One region of the Nitratireductor sp. L15S-10 genome, then DNA from elsewhere that is predicted to be linked to it. Evidence: predicted binding sites of a transcription regulator. Region 1 holds the regulator's gene; the other holds the start of a gene.

Region 1 (7,303 bases):
GAACGCGTTCTTGTTCTTTTGTCACAGCTTGCCTCGATCCGCGGATCCGGAAGCATGTCCGCCGATCCCCTCGGCTTCTTTGGTACCATGTCTTTTTTTAATGACAAGTCAGTCAACTAATGAGATTTCAGGAGAAAATTTCTCTGGTTTCGGAAGGATGCCCATTTGAAAAAAACCCTCGATGGGGCCCGAGTGCTGCTGGTCGAAGACGAAGCCCTGATTGCCATGAACATCGAAGAGCTCTGCAAGGAACATGGCGCAGAGGACGTGGTGACCGTAACTTCGTTTAACGCGCTGAAGCCAGACGTGCTTGAAACCGGGCGGATTTCAACAGCCATTCTCGACATCAGGATATCCGACAACTGGACAAACGACTTCGCCCACCTGCTGCAAAGCCGGCGAATTCCATTTATTTTCGCCACGGGCTACGCCGCCAGCCATCAGGTCTTTGAGCCCTTTAACGGCATTACCATCGTCGAAAAACCGTACAAGGACAGCGACCTGATCCAGGCGTTGGCGCAGGCGATTGGCTCTTCGAATGAAAGCGGTTCCCGCTCGGATTAAGCGGTAAAGACGGAGTTTGTTATCTGGGCCGAGATCGCATCCGGGCCGAAGTCGTTCTCGCCCGTGATCTTGAGGATCTCCTGCAGACGCGTGCGGGCACGACTGACCCGGCTCTTGATCGTACCCACCGCGCAATCACAGATTTCCGCCGCCTCTTCATAGGAAAAGCCTGAGGCGCCAATCAGAATGATTGCCTCGCGCTGATCCTCGGGCAGTTGCTCCAGCGCCCGGCGGAAATCCTTGAGATCCACGGAGCCCTCCTGAGCCGGATGGACAGACAGACGCCCTGTAATGGCGCCGTCGCTATCCTCCACCTCTCGCTTCCGCTTTCGCATCTGGGAATAGAATTCGTTGCGAAGGATCGTAAAGAGCCACGCTTTCAGATTGGTGCCCGGCTGGTAGCTGGCCTGCTTGTCCCAGGCTTTGACGAGCGCCTCCTGAACGAGATCATCGGCCCGGTCGGCGTTCTTTGAAAGTGAGACCGCAAACGCGCGCAGGCTAGGTACGGTGGCCAGAAGATCGTCACGAAAGCCAGGATATACACTCATCGATATCAATCCTTGTTCCCGGCGGTCTTGGCACTGCTCTTCTGTTCCAGCTGGTTGAGAAGATCGCTGAACCGGTCCGGAATGTCTTCCGTTATCAAATCATCGTAATACTGCCTGAGCTTGCGCCCGATCTCGGAGTTTGCGCCAAGAGGATCGCTATCCTTTCCGCGCTTGTCCGGGCCCCGATGGGTGTTGGGTTTGCCGTAATTCATGCCCTGTCTTCGTCCATATAGTCTGTCTCCCAATGAAGCGGGCGCAATTGAATTGGCCCGCGCCACCACTCTTCCATAGCAGGCAAAACGCCGCCGAGCAGAAAACGTTCCCTCCTTATGGAACATTTTCCCGCAACACGCGTTTTCACCATCATAAATATGCATTGTTCCCATTGCCACATTACGAGGGAGACCTGAAATCCATGACTTTGTCAGCGCGTATCGCACCGCATCTTCCATATCTGCGGCGCTTTTCCAGAGCCGTGTCTGGCTCGCAAACGAGCGGTGACGCCCTGGTGGCCGCGGCGCTTGAAGCGCTGATCGCCGACACAAGCATTTTCCCCGAAGCATCAACGGACAAGATCGCGCTTTTCAGGCTTTTCACATCGCTTTTCGAAACGCTCGATGTGCCGATCCCCGAAAGTGCACCGACGTCCGCATGGGAACAACGCGCTTCCAGAAATCTGTCGTCGCTCGCCCCCCGCCCACGACAGGCGTTCCTTCTGGTGGCCGTCGAGAACTTCCGACCGGAAGAAGCGGCGGAAATTCTGGAAACCGATATGAACGGCATCAACGCGATGTTGCACGAGGCCAGCGAGGAGATATCCCGCCAGGTGGCCACCGACATCCTGATTATCGAGGACGAGCCGCTGATTGCCATGGATATCGAGGAGATGGTTGAAAGTCTCGGTCATCGCGTCGTCGGCAATGCCCGCACCCACAAGCAAGCCGTCGAGATGTTTGCAAAAACGCAGCCGAAAATGGTCCTCGCAGACATCCAGCTTGCAGACGGGAGTTCGGGCCTTGACGCAGTGAACGAGATTCTCGAAGGGGCCACCGTCCCCGTGATCTTCATCACCGCCTTCCCGGAACGATTGCTGACAGGTGAGCGCCCTGAGCCGACCTTCCTCGTCACGAAACCGTTCAGCCCGGAAATGGTCAAGGCGCTAATCAGCCAGGCGCTTTTCTTCGACCACCAGGCTCGCGCGGCCGCCTGAGGCATCAGAAGCACCGGCTTCATGAGAAAGGCCGCCTTCGGGCGGCCTTTTTTGTTTGCCGGTTTTCTTTCTCCGGGAACCAATCATCGTGGATGGACGTTTAACAGCCATAACTAAACGGAGAGACAGAATGCTTTACTGGGCACTTATATTCCTCGTCGTCGCACTCATCGCCGGCGCCCTTGGTTTTGGCGGTATTGCAGGCGCTTCCGCGGGGATCGCACAGATCCTGTTCTACATCTTTCTCGCCCTTCTCGCGATTTCCCTGATAATGGGGCTGCTGAGAGGGCGTGGTTAAACAAGTACGAAAGACGTAAACGAATGCGGCATCCGACGATGCGGACCATCCATGGCTTCCGCGTCGGGCAGACAGTGAAAGGAGAACGCCATGGAACATATCGCTGCGCTTCTTCTGGTTGTCGGCTGCTCCGGCAACATGGCTGAATGCCGCGAACTTCCCGCCCCCGCTCCGGTCTATGAAACGTTCGAGGAGTGCGAGGCGGAGAAGCCCATCTCCATGCGTGAGCTTGAAGGCGAGGCCCCGCGGGTGATGGCAACGTGCGTCTTTGTCGATCCAGCGCTCGTCTATGATGACGCGGTGCTGGAATGGGACATCACCAAAGACGGAAAGCTGACAGCCTCGCTGGAGCCGGCCACAAGCTTCGCCGTTGCTCAGAACCAGCATGCTCGCCAGAAGAATACCTTCACCGAGTAATCACACTACGGCTTGAACAAATAACCCCGGCATTTGCGCCGGGGTTATTTCCAGGATTTTCGACAGGAAGTCGAGATAAGCGGAAGTCACGCCTCTCGAATGGCGTAGCCAGCTCCGCGAATGGTGCGAATCACATCGGGGAGCCGCCCCTGATTCACGGCTTTGCGCAATCGGCCCACATGAACGTCGACAGTACGCTCGTCGATGTAGATCGTCTCCCCCCAGACATTGTCGAGCAACTGGCTGCGCGAGAAGACACGGCCGGGATGCTGCATCATGAATTCGAGAAGTCGAAATTCGGTCGGGCCCAGCCGGATTTCATTCTTGCGCCGATAGACGCGATGCGATTCCCGATCGAGCACGATATCGCCTACAGAGAGAACCGTTGAGAGAACCTCAGGTTTGGCTCTGCGCAAAAGGGCGCGCACACGCGCCACGAACTCCGGCGTCGAAAATGGCTTGACCAGATAGTCGTCGGCACCGGTGGAAAGCCCCCGAACGCGGTCGCTTTCCTCGCCGCGCGCTGTGAGCATGATGATGGGAAGTCGTTCGGTTTCAGGCCGCATGCGCAGCCGGCGGCACAGTTCGATGCCTGATACAGCCGGAACCATCCAGTCCAGCACTAGCAGGTCCGGGACATTTTCCTGCAACCGCACTTCAGCTTCATCGCCGCGTGAGATCATCTCGACCTGATAACCCTCGGCTTCCAGATTGTATTTCAGCAGGACGCAAAGCGGTTCGTCGTCTTCAACGACCATGACCTTGGGGGCAATCATGGAAGGCATTCTCCTAAAGTATTGCTACGGCCGATCAGGCATCCGCATCGACCGTCATCTGTGTTTCATCAAGCTTCGGCCGCTGGACCGGAAGCTGTTCCCCCGTCACCACATAATAGGCATTCTCGGCGATATTCGTCACGTGATCGCCGATGCGTTCCAGATTCTTCGCGCAGAAGAGAAGATGCGTACAGGATGTAATGTTGCGCGGATCTTCCATCATATAGGTGAGCAATTCCCGGAACACCGACGTGTACTGAATGTCGATTTTCTCATCGTCGTCACGCAACTGGATCAATGCTTCGGGCTCGCGCTTCACATAGTGCTCGACCACAGCGTTGACCTGTTGCAGCACCAGGCCCGCCATAGCATCTATGGAATGAGCAAGTGTGCGCGGCGTCGCGCTCTGGCCGACCGCACTGACACGCTTGGCGATATTCTTCGCAAGGTCGCCGATACGCTCCAGATCGGCGGCCATGCGAATGGCACCGACAACGCTGCGCAGATCCTGTGCCATTGGCTGGCGCTTGGCGATCAGCGTGATGGCGCGCTCGTCGAGGTCGCGCTGCTTGGCGTCCATGATCGTGTCATCGGAGATGACGCGCTGCGCCAGTGCGGTATCGGAATGAAGAAGGGCACTGGTGGAGGCGCGGGTCATCGCACCGGAGAGATCGCCCATGTCGCGAATGAGGCGGTCGATCTCACCGAGTTCCTCATCGAAGGAGCTGACTGTGTGCTCGCCCATGATCTGGTTCCTTATCTGTGCGTCAGCCGAAGCGACCAGTGATGTAATCCTGAGTGCGCTTGTCATCCGGATTGGTGAACATCTTGTCCGTCGGCCCCTCCTCGACAAGGTTGCCCAGATGGAACATGGCCGTGCGTTGCGAGACGCGCGCCGCCTGCTGCATCGAGTGCGTCACGATGACGATCGTGTAGTTCTCGCGCAATTCGTCGATCAGCTCTTCCACCTTCGCGGTGGCGATGGGGTCGAGCGCCGAACACGGTTCGTCCATGAGGATGACTTCCGGCGACACCGCAATGGCGCGCGCGATGCACAAACGCTGCTGCTGGCCGCCGGAGAGGCCCGTGCCGGGTTCATGCAGGCGATCTTTCACCTCGTTGAAAAGCCCCGCCTTCTGCAGGCTGGATTCGACCACTTCATCCAGCGCGCTCTTTGAGGAGACCAGACCGTGGATACGCGGCCCGTAGGCGATGTTCTCGTAGATCGACTTCGGGAACGGGTTGGGCTTCTGAAAGACCATTCCCACGCGGGCGCGCAGCTCAACCACGTCGACCTTCGGGTCGTAGATGTCCTGCCCGTCAAGCGTGATCTCGCCTTCCACCCGACAGATGTCGATCGTGTCGTTCATACGGTTGAGGCAGCGCAGGAAGGTGGACTTGCCACAGCCTGAAGGACCGATCAAAGCCGTTACCTGCTTCTGCCTGACATCAAGATCGACATCGAAGAGCGCCTGCTTTTCGCCGTAGAAGACCCGGACCTTTGATCCGCGCATCTTCACGGGCAACTCTTCCGTCCTGTTCTGCACCGCTTCTTCCACTGCCGCATCCGTTAACATGTTCATTTCTCCTACTCCGTTACCAGCGGCGTTCGAAACGCTTGCGCAACACGACCGCAACGGCGTTCATCAAAATCAGGAAGCCCAAAAGGATCAGGATAGCCGCGGACGTCTTCTGCTGGAAGGCAGGCTCCGGGAAATCCGCCCACATGAAAATCTGGACCGGCAGAACCGTGGCCGGCGATGTGAAGCCGCCTGGAATATCCACGATGAAGGCGACCATGCCGATCATGAGGAGTGGAGCGGTCTCACCGAGAGCCTGCGCCATACCGATGATGGTGCCCGTCAGAATGCCCGGCATCGCGAGCGGCAGAACGTGATGGAACACCGTCTGGATCTTCGAGGCACCGACACCGAGCGCCGCCTCACGGATCGAGGGCGGCACTGCACGCAACGCTGCCCGTGACGCGATGATGATCGTCGGCAGGGTCATCAATGCCAGAACCATGCCGCCAACCAGCGGCGCCGACCGCGGCAGGTTGAACCAGTTCAGAAACACGGCGAGACCAAGCAAACCAAAGACGATGGACGGAACGGCCGCCAGATTGTTGATGTTCACCTCGATAAAGCCGGTCAGGCGGTTCTTCGGCGCGAACTCTTCCAGATAAATGGCGGCGGCAACGCCGATGGGAAAGGACAGCGCCAGTGTGACAAGCATCGTCAGAGCGGAGCCGACAACCGCGCCCCAGATGCCTGCCATTTCTGCTTCACGGCTTGCACCGCCGAAGAAGAACTGTGTGTTCCAGGCACTTGCCGTGCGTCCGTCAGCTTTGAGTTGGTCGACCCACACGATCTCGCGGTCGGAGATCTTCCGCTGACCTTCCGGCGTTGCAATGACCCGCAGGCGGACGGGTCCGGCAGCATCTGCCGAGACCGAAGCCAGGACCGGGCCGCGTGCAACCACGCCAGCATCGGCGTCCGGGGCAAGATCGGTGATCTTCACCGCACCACCGCCAAGATAGATGATGAAAGACGCGGCACCTGTCGTCAGACGCAGCGCACCGCCATCCTCTTCGAGGGCACCGGCTTCCCTTGCAGCATCGAGCAGGCTGTCATCGGAAAAACGCAGTTCCGCTTCGTTGCCCTCCACGGCCACGCTCTGCGGCGTTGCCAGAACCGTCTCGGCGCTGTCGGCTGCAAGAAGTCCCTTCAGATAAAGATCGGCAAAATCATCCATCGGCAGAGCGTATTCGACAGTCCCGCCGGGCGTGAGGCTGCCATTCTGCAATGCCTGGCGCAGAAGTGTCGGCGCGCCGCTCGAGATAAGACCACGAACCTGCCTGCGCTCCTGACGCCCCTCAACCTGCGGAAAGAGCGATAGCAGAGCATCGCTGATGATGGTGTCGTAGTTGTTGCCCGTCAGGTTGTCCGGGTTCACATGCTCAGCCGACAGGTTCAGCGGAAGGGTCAACTCATTCGCGCGAAAAGCCGGGAATGCCTTGAACACGATGGTCGAAAGAAGGAGAAGCAGGAAGAATGCCGAGAGAAGAACTGCTCCCGCACCCAGCCATTTGAAGCGGCTTTCTGCAGCGTAGCGTTTGCGAAGGCGGCCTCGCGCCTGCTCATTCGTATGCTGATTGTTCTGCGGCTTCGCGCCGCCAGCAAGCGTATCAGTCATATTGCTCTCGATATTTCTTCACCACACGCAGGGCGATGATGTTGAGGGCGAGTGTCACGCAGAAGAGAACCAGCCCGAGGGCGAATGCCGCGAGCGTCTTCGCGCTATCGAATTCCTGGTCGCCAACCAGGAGGGTGACGATCTGCACGGTGACGGTGGTCACGGCTTCCAGCGGATTGATGGTGAGATTGGCTGCCAGTCCAGCCGCCATCACCACGATCATCGTCTCGCCGATAGCACGGCTGATGGCCAGCATCAGCGCTGAGACAATGCCCGGCAGGGCAGCAGGAAGAAC
Region 2 (7,303 bases), 870 kb from region 1:
GTTCAGCATCCGGCCAATAGTCGGCGGAGCGATAGGTGAAATGATGCAGGGTGGGACGCCAGGTCGGGTGGTTCGTGGCATTGATGCGCACGGCGGCGGCGATATTGGAGAATTTGCCGATGTCTGCGCACCAGGCGCTGCAATCCTGCATCACATAGGAATAGTCGCCGAGCGCCGTTTCATGAAGGCGCGTGCGCTCGGCCACTTCGGTGTAGCGGCCAAGCGTTGTGCCATTCACCTCTGCGGTCGGATGAATACAGGGCTCCACGGAGAGCTTCCTCATGCCGCTTTCCTGTTCGGTGCAAATTCGGTGACGTCGATGATCCGGTCGGCAACCACATCGCGCACATCCTGATCGTGGAAAATGCCCAACAGCGCCACGCCCGCCTTCTTTTTCTCGCCGATCATGGCAATTACGATTTCGCGGTTGGCCTTGTCGAGAGAGGCGGTCGGCTCGTCGAGAAGCAGCACCGGATGATCGGTGATGAAGCCGCGGGCGATGTTCACGCGCTGCTGTTCGCCGCCGGAGAAGGTGGCTGGCGGCAGGTCCCACAGGCGTTCGGGCAGGTTGAGGCGTTCCAGCAGAATTTCCGACCTGCCGCGTGCGGTTTCCAGAGCTTCGCCGCGTGCAATCAGCGGCTCAGCCACCACATCGCGCGCGGAAACACGCGGCACGGCGCGCAGGAACTGGCTCACATAGCCAATCGTATCGCGACGGATGGCGATGATGGTGCGTGGGTCGGCGGTGGCGAGGTTCACCAAATTGCCGTCATGGGTGACGATCACCTGGCCGCTGTCGATGGCGTAGCTGCCATAGATCATCTTGAGGATGGAGCTCTTGCCGGCGCCCGAGGGGCCGCCAAGCACGGCGCATTCGCCGGCGGAGAGCGAGAAGGAGACATCGGTCACCACGGGGAGGCGAATGCCGCCCTGGAGATGCATGGTGAAGCTCTTGCAGACTTCGGAGACGACGAGGGGCGTTGCCATGATCACACCTGCAAAATGGAGGAAACGAGAAGCTGGGTGTACGGCGCCTGCGGATCGTCGAGCACCCGGTCGGTGAGGCCGCTTTCGACCACGTGACCGTCCTTCATGACGATCATACGGTGGGAGAGAAGGCGGGCGACCGCGAGGTCGTGGGTGACGACGATTGCCGAGAGGCCCAGTTCGTGAACGAGGCCGCGCAGGAGATCGAGCAGGCGGGCCTGCACCGAAACATCGAGACCGCCGGTCGGCTCGTCCATGAAGACGAGGCGCGGACCGGTGACGAGGTTGCGGGCGATCTGCAGACGCTGGCGCATGCCGCCGGAAAAGGCGCGGGGCTGGTCGTCGATACGATCCTCGGAGATTTCCACGCGGCCCAGCCAGTCGGTGGCGGTGGCGCGGATATTGCCATAATGGCGCTGGCCCACGGCCATCAGCCGCTCGCCGACATTTGCCCCCGCCGAGACCGTCATGCGCAGACCGTCCGCGGGGTTCTGGTGGACGAAGCCCCAGTCGGTGCGCATCAGGAAGCGGCGTTCGGCTTCGCTCATGCGATAGAGGTCGTGAAAGTCTCCGTCGCGCATGCGGTAGGAGACAGTGCCGGAGGTCGGCAGGAGGCGCGTCGACAGGCAGTTCAGCAGGGTGGTCTTGCCCGAACCGGATTCGCCCACCACAGCCAGAACCTCACCCGGCCACAGGTCGAAGGAGATGTCGTTGCAACCGATACGGTTGCCGTAGAATTTCGAGATGGAGCGAACGCGAAGCAGCGGTTCGTCGGTCATTGGATTTCTCCGCGAATTTTCAGAAGTTTGCGCATCAGACGGTTGCAGCCTCTTCGCCGGACAGATGTCCGCGATGGCCCTCGGCGCGGCGCGCCTCGCAATTGTCGGTGTCGGAGCAGACGAACATGCGCCCGCCGCGATCATCGAGAACCACTTCGTCGAGATAGACATTCGTGCCGCCGCACAGCGCGCAGGGCTCATCGAAGGTCTGGATCTCGAAGGGGTGATCCTCGAAATCGAGACTTTCGACACGGGTGTAGGGCGGCACGGCGTAGATGCGCTTCTCGCGGCCTGCGCCGAAAAGCTGGAGCGCCTTCGACATGTGCATTTTTGGATTGTCGAATTTCGGCGTCGGCGACGGGTCCATCACATAGCGTCCTTCGACCTTGACCGGATAGGCGAAGGTGGTGGCGATGTGGCCGTGCTGGGCGATGTCCTCGTAGAGCTTCACATGCATGAGGCCGTATTCCTCAAGCGCATGCATCTTGCGCGTCTCGGTCTCGCGCGGTTCGAGAAAACGCAAGGGCTCGGGGATCGGCACCTGATAGACGAGCACCTGGCCGGATTTCAGGGGTTCTTCGGGAATGCGGTGGCGCGTCTGGATGATGGTCGCGTCCGCAGTGTGGGTGGTCACCGCAACATTGGCGACCTTCTGGAAGAAGGCGCGGATGGAGACGGCGTTGGTGGTGTCGTCGGCACCCTGATCGATGACCTTGAGCACATCGTCCGTTCCAATTATCGATGCCGTCACCTGCACGCCGCCAGTGCCCCAGCCATAGGGCATCGGCATTTCGCGGCTGGCGAATGGCACCTGATAGCCGGGAATGGCGATGGCCTTGAGGATCGCACGGCGGATCATGCGTTTGGTCTGTTCGTCCAGATAGGCGAAGTTATACTGGGCGATGTTGTCGGTGTGGGCGTTCATTCGGCGGCCTCCCGGCGCTCGGTGTCTGCGGCTGCGCCCTCTTGGCGCTCCTCGTATTCGCGGCGCATCTGGCGGACCAGACCAAGCTCGGCCTGGAAGTCGACATAATGCGGTAGCTTCAGGTGCTCGACGAAACCGGTCGCCTGCACGTTGTCGCAATGCGAAATGACGAACTCCTCATCCTGCGCCGGTGCGGTGATGTCTTCATCCAGCTCGTTGGCGCGCAGCGCCCGGTCGCACAGTGACATGGCCATGGCCTTGCGCTCAGACTGGCCGAACACCAGCCCATAGCCGCGGGTAAACTGCGGCGGTACCTTCTTCGAACCCTTGAACTGGTTGACCATCTGGCATTCGGTGACGCGGATGCGGCCGAGCGTGAGCGGGAAGTCGAGTTCCGGCACGTCGATCTCCACATCCACCTCGCCAATGCGGATTTCGCCGGCGAAGGGGTGGTTGCGACCATAGCCGCGCTGGGTGGAGTAGCCGAGCGCCAGCAGGAACCCCTCGTCACCGCGCGACAGGGCCTGAAGGCGCTGGTCGCGCTCCATGGGAAATTCCGGCGGCTCGCGGGTGATGTCGCCGGGCTCGCGGTCTTCCGGCAGCGAACCGTCTTCCTCGATCAGGCCTTCATTGGCGAGAATGTCGGACACACGAGGCATGGCCTCTTCCGCTTCGCTGCGCGCTTCAGGCGCTGCCGGCTCGGCGTCTTCAGCCAGTTCCGGGTCAAGCAGGCGGTGCGTGTAGTCGAAGGTGGGACCCAGAAGCTGCCCGCCGGGCAGATCCTTGTAGGTAGCGGAAACGCGTCGCTCGACCAGCATGGCCGCCGTGTCGACGGGGCGCGAATAGCCGAAGCGTGGCAGGGTGGTGCGGTAGGCGCGCAGAAGGAAGATCGCCTCGATCATGTCGCCGCGCGCCTGCTTGACGGCAAGTGCCGCAAGGCCCGTGTCGTAGAGCGAGCCCTCGGACATGACACGGTCGACGGCGAGCGAAAGCTGACTGGCGATCTGTTCGAGTGTGATCGAGGGCAGGTTTCGGTCGCCGCGCCGGCGATCGGCCAGAAGCCGGTGTGCGTTCTGGATGGCGGCTTCACCGCCCTTGACAGCTACATACATGGCTCAGGCCTCCTGGCTGGAGATGCGGGTGGAGCGGGGCAGGGCAGCAAGGCCCTCGCGGCTGACCAGAATCAGATCAACGCCACGGGGAAAGCGCGCATGGTTCTGTGCCCATTGGCGGATGAAATGACGCGGCAGTGGTCGCGGCGCCAGACGCGCCACGCTCTCAATGCCGGGGCCCTTGAGGGTCAGTTCCTCGCCGCCCGAAAGATCGCTCACCTGAAGCACGAGCGTGGCCGAGCGGTCAGGGTATTCCTGCGATCCCTGAGCGAAGTTCTCCAGACCGATCAGGTGTTCCGGGTCGGCGGAGAACGCAAAATGCGCATCGGCTGGCGTGTTGGCGAGTGGTGCGCCGGTGTGAAAAGCAAGCCAGGCGCGGACGGCCTCTTCGGCGGCGAGTGCCGGATCGAGCCAGACTGGTGTGTCCTGGTCGCAAAGCGCCAGGGCGACAGCGGCTGCCTCCGGTGTCAGTGGTGCGGGTGGTTTGGCAAGCGCCATTCCCCGGTGGATCGTGCCCGGCTCCGCCATGGCCTGCATAACTGCGCGAAAAACGGTCTGCGCGTCAAAGACCGGCTTCTGGAAGCCACCTTCGATGGCGATGGAATCAAGCATCAGTCTTCTCCCCGAACCATGGTGAAGAAATCGACCTTGGTGGCAGCCGTTTCTGCGCGGCGTGTGGCGTCGGCCTGAGCCTGGCGCGCACGCAATGGACCGAGGATCTTGTCCTCGATTTGGTCCTGCAGGTCCGGCTTCTGGCGCAACGCATCGATGAGAGCAGCGACCCGCACCTTCATTTTTTCGCGGCCGAGTGCATAGGCATGCCCAACTTCTCCTGTGGGTAGCTTGACGGTGGCGCGTGTGACGGTGGCTTCGCCAAAATTGAACGGCGCGCCGCCACCCCCCATGCGACCGCGGACAGTTACGAGCCCGGTTTCCGGGCCGCGAAGGATCTTGGCGTCATCCGGCAGCCCAGCCTCGTTCCAAAGCGCAAGCAGATCACTTCCATTTGCCTTTGCCAGCACTGCCATTGCCTCACGGCGTTGCTCGTTGAGGGCCTGTCTTTCCTGTCGTGAGACCATGATGGCTCCATTCTCGTCGACATTAAATTTGTCTATTGTTCTAGACAACTAAACATATTATGACTTCTGCCTACCGAGTGTCCATGACGTGTTGATGACAATGCGGGCGAAGCAGATAGAAAAGCGGTGTAGATGGCCGAAACGATGATTGAAAGGCGCAGCGGTGTAGCTCTGTGGCGGCAGATCGCCGACCGTATGCGACGCGAGATCGGTGAAGGCGCGATTGGCAGTGATGGGCGTATGCCCCCCGAGATGGCTTTGGCCGAGCGCTTTGGTGTCAATCGTCACACGGTGCGCACGGCCATCGCCGCGCTTGTTCAGGAGGGGGTGCTCAGAGCCGAGCAGGGGCGAGGCACCTTTGTGGAAGGGCGAAAGCGGCTTGCCTATCCCATCCGCAATCGCACGCGCTTCTCCGAGGGATTGGCCGGCCAGTCGCGCGGGCTTGCGGCCGACCTCCTCGCCCATGCGGTCGAAGCGGCGCCGATTGATGTCGCGCGCGCTCTGATGCTTGCTCCCGGCTCCCCCGTGATCCGGCTCGAAACACGCTCGCACGCTGACGGACGGCCCGTTTCCCGGGCCCGAAGCTGGTTTGATGCGCAACGGTTCTGCGGCATGGCGGAGGCATTTGGGCGCACGCACTCGATCACCGCAGCCTTCAGGGAACTGGGGCTTGCTGATTATCTGCGCCAGAGCACGACGGTAACGGCACGGCACGCCGACGCCGGTGACCTGGGAGACCTGAAGCTCTCGCCCGGCGCAATCGTCCTTGTCACCATCGCCATCAATGTGGATACCGAGGGCTCACCGGTGCAGTATTCCGAGACCCGCTTCGCTGCCGACCGGATCGAATTGCACATCCCTGGAGCGGGTACGGAGGCCGCCGGCTGATACTTCATTTCACCTGACGCTCACCGTGAAGTGACCGTAGCGCGAGGTGGTTTGCGTTGATTTGCGAAGTCACGGCGTGCTCTATCGTCGAGATTTCAATTCTGGGCGAGTCAGGGGATTTGCGTGAGGTCACTTGTTTTTTCGACGGCCATTCTGGCGCTCGGTGCCGTTTCCGCAAGCGCTGGTCAGGGCGGGCCCAATCCCGATGACTGGGCGTCTGTTCTGGAAGATGCGCGCGGGGAAACGGTCTATTTCAACGCCTGGGGCGGGTCGCAGAACATCAATGCCTATATCGAGTGGGCCGGTGCGGAACTGAAGGAACGCTACGGCGTCACGCTCAGACATGTGAAGCTTGAGGATACCGCGAGCGCAGTCGCCACCGTGGTCGCGGAAAAGGCGGCGGGCCGCGATGAGAGCGGGACGGTGGATCTCATCTGGATCAATGGCGAGAACTTTGCAGCCATGAAACGGCAGGGGTTGCTCCTATCTCCCGGCTGGGCGGAGAAATTGCCCAACTGGGCCTATGTGGACGTCGAAAACAAGCCGACCATCCGAACCGACTTCACCGTTCCTGTCGAAGGGCTGGAAAGCCCCTGGGGCATGGCGAAGCTCGTGTTTTTCTACGATTCCGCGCGTACGCAAGTGCACACCCTGCCGCAGGACGCGGACAGTCTGCTGAAATGGGCAAAGAAAAATCCGGGACGTTTTTCCTATCCGCAGCCGCCGGACTTCATAGGCACTTCGTTTTTGAAACAGGTGCTTGCCGAAACTGTCGAAAATCCCGAAATGCTCCAGGTGCCGGTCGATGAAGACACTTTCGATCAGGTAACCAGGCCCCTGTTTGACTATCTCGACGCGCTCAACCCGGTGATGTGGCGCTCGGGCCGTGCCTATCCACAGAATTACCCGGCGATGAAGCAGCTTCTGGCCGATTCAGAGCTCGACATCATCTTTGCCTTCAATCCAGCGGAAGCCTCGAATGCCATTGCCAATGGCGAATTGCCGGACACGGTGCGCTCCTTCACCTTTCCCGAAGGCACGCTTTCCAACACGCATTTTCTGACCATCCCCTACAACGCTACGGCCAAGGCGGGTGCGCTGGTTACGGCCAATTTTTTCCTTTCACCGGAGGCGCAGGCCCGCAAGCAGGATCCGGCGCGCTGGGGTGACCCGACGGTCCTTGCGCTCGACAAGCTGGAACCGGAAGAGCGCGCCCGCTTCGATGCCATCGACCTTGGCGTTGCGACATTGCGGCCGGATGAACTTGGCCCCGCGCTGGACGAGCCGCATCCAAGCTGGATGGAGCGCATCGAATCCGAGTGGAAACGCCGCTATGGGGTTGGCAATTAACCTGGTTGCTACGCGGGTGTTTCGGTTGCATTTCAAGCCTATGGCCCCATGCTGACGCGCCTCGGTCCCATTCTCGCCATAGGACTCCTGACGGTCCCGGTCTTGTCCGGCCTGGCCGGCACCATCCTGCCTGCCTTCGGCTATCTGCCAGCCTTGGGCGGAACGTCGTTTAACCTTGCACCA

What was found. The regulator PhoB, encoded in region 1, activates phosphate uptake and scavenging genes when phosphate is short. The targets are predictions, from matches to a motif close to TGTCATNNANCTGTCAT.
Region 2: a site for PhoB is predicted at 4,966-4,982, ahead of phnF (phosphonate metabolism transcriptional regulator PhnF). Genes of this name have one in related genera too.

The regions. Positions count from the first base shown of each region.
Region 1 covers NZ_CP120674.1:681,598-688,900, reverse strand. Annotated here, with positions in the region: gene P2W41_RS03340 (Crp/Fnr family transcriptional regulator) at 1-25, opposite strand, end outside; gene P2W41_RS03335 (response regulator) at 166-564, shown strand; gene P2W41_RS03330 (sigma-70 family RNA polymerase sigma factor) at 561-1,112, opposite strand; gene P2W41_RS03325 (NepR family anti-sigma factor) at 1,118-1,324, opposite strand; gene P2W41_RS03320 (response regulator) at 1,528-2,322, shown strand; gene P2W41_RS03315 (DUF1328 domain-containing protein) at 2,453-2,620, shown strand; gene P2W41_RS03310 (hypothetical protein) at 2,711-3,037, shown strand; gene phoB (phosphate regulon transcriptional regulator PhoB) at 3,124-3,810, opposite strand; gene phoU (phosphate signaling complex protein PhoU) at 3,848-4,558, opposite strand; gene pstB (phosphate ABC transporter ATP-binding protein PstB) at 4,581-5,396, opposite strand; gene pstA (phosphate ABC transporter permease PstA) at 5,410-7,008, opposite strand; gene pstC (phosphate ABC transporter permease subunit PstC) at 7,001-7,303, opposite strand, start outside.
Region 2 covers NZ_CP120674.1:3,584,742-3,592,044, reverse strand. Annotated here, with positions in the region: gene P2W41_RS17080 (DapH/DapD/GlmU-related protein) at 1-283, opposite strand, end outside; gene phnL (phosphonate C-P lyase system protein PhnL) at 280-987, opposite strand; gene phnK (phosphonate C-P lyase system protein PhnK) at 990-1,766, opposite strand; gene P2W41_RS17065 (alpha-D-ribose 1-methylphosphonate 5-phosphate C-P-lyase PhnJ) at 1,801-2,691, opposite strand; gene P2W41_RS17060 (carbon-phosphorus lyase complex subunit PhnI) at 2,688-3,803, opposite strand; gene phnH (phosphonate C-P lyase system protein PhnH) at 3,807-4,418, opposite strand; gene phnG (phosphonate C-P lyase system protein PhnG) at 4,415-4,882, opposite strand; gene phnF (phosphonate metabolism transcriptional regulator PhnF) at 5,027-5,770, shown strand; gene P2W41_RS17040 (ABC transporter substrate-binding protein) at 5,894-7,120, shown strand; gene P2W41_RS17035 (ABC transporter permease) at 7,169-7,303, shown strand, end outside.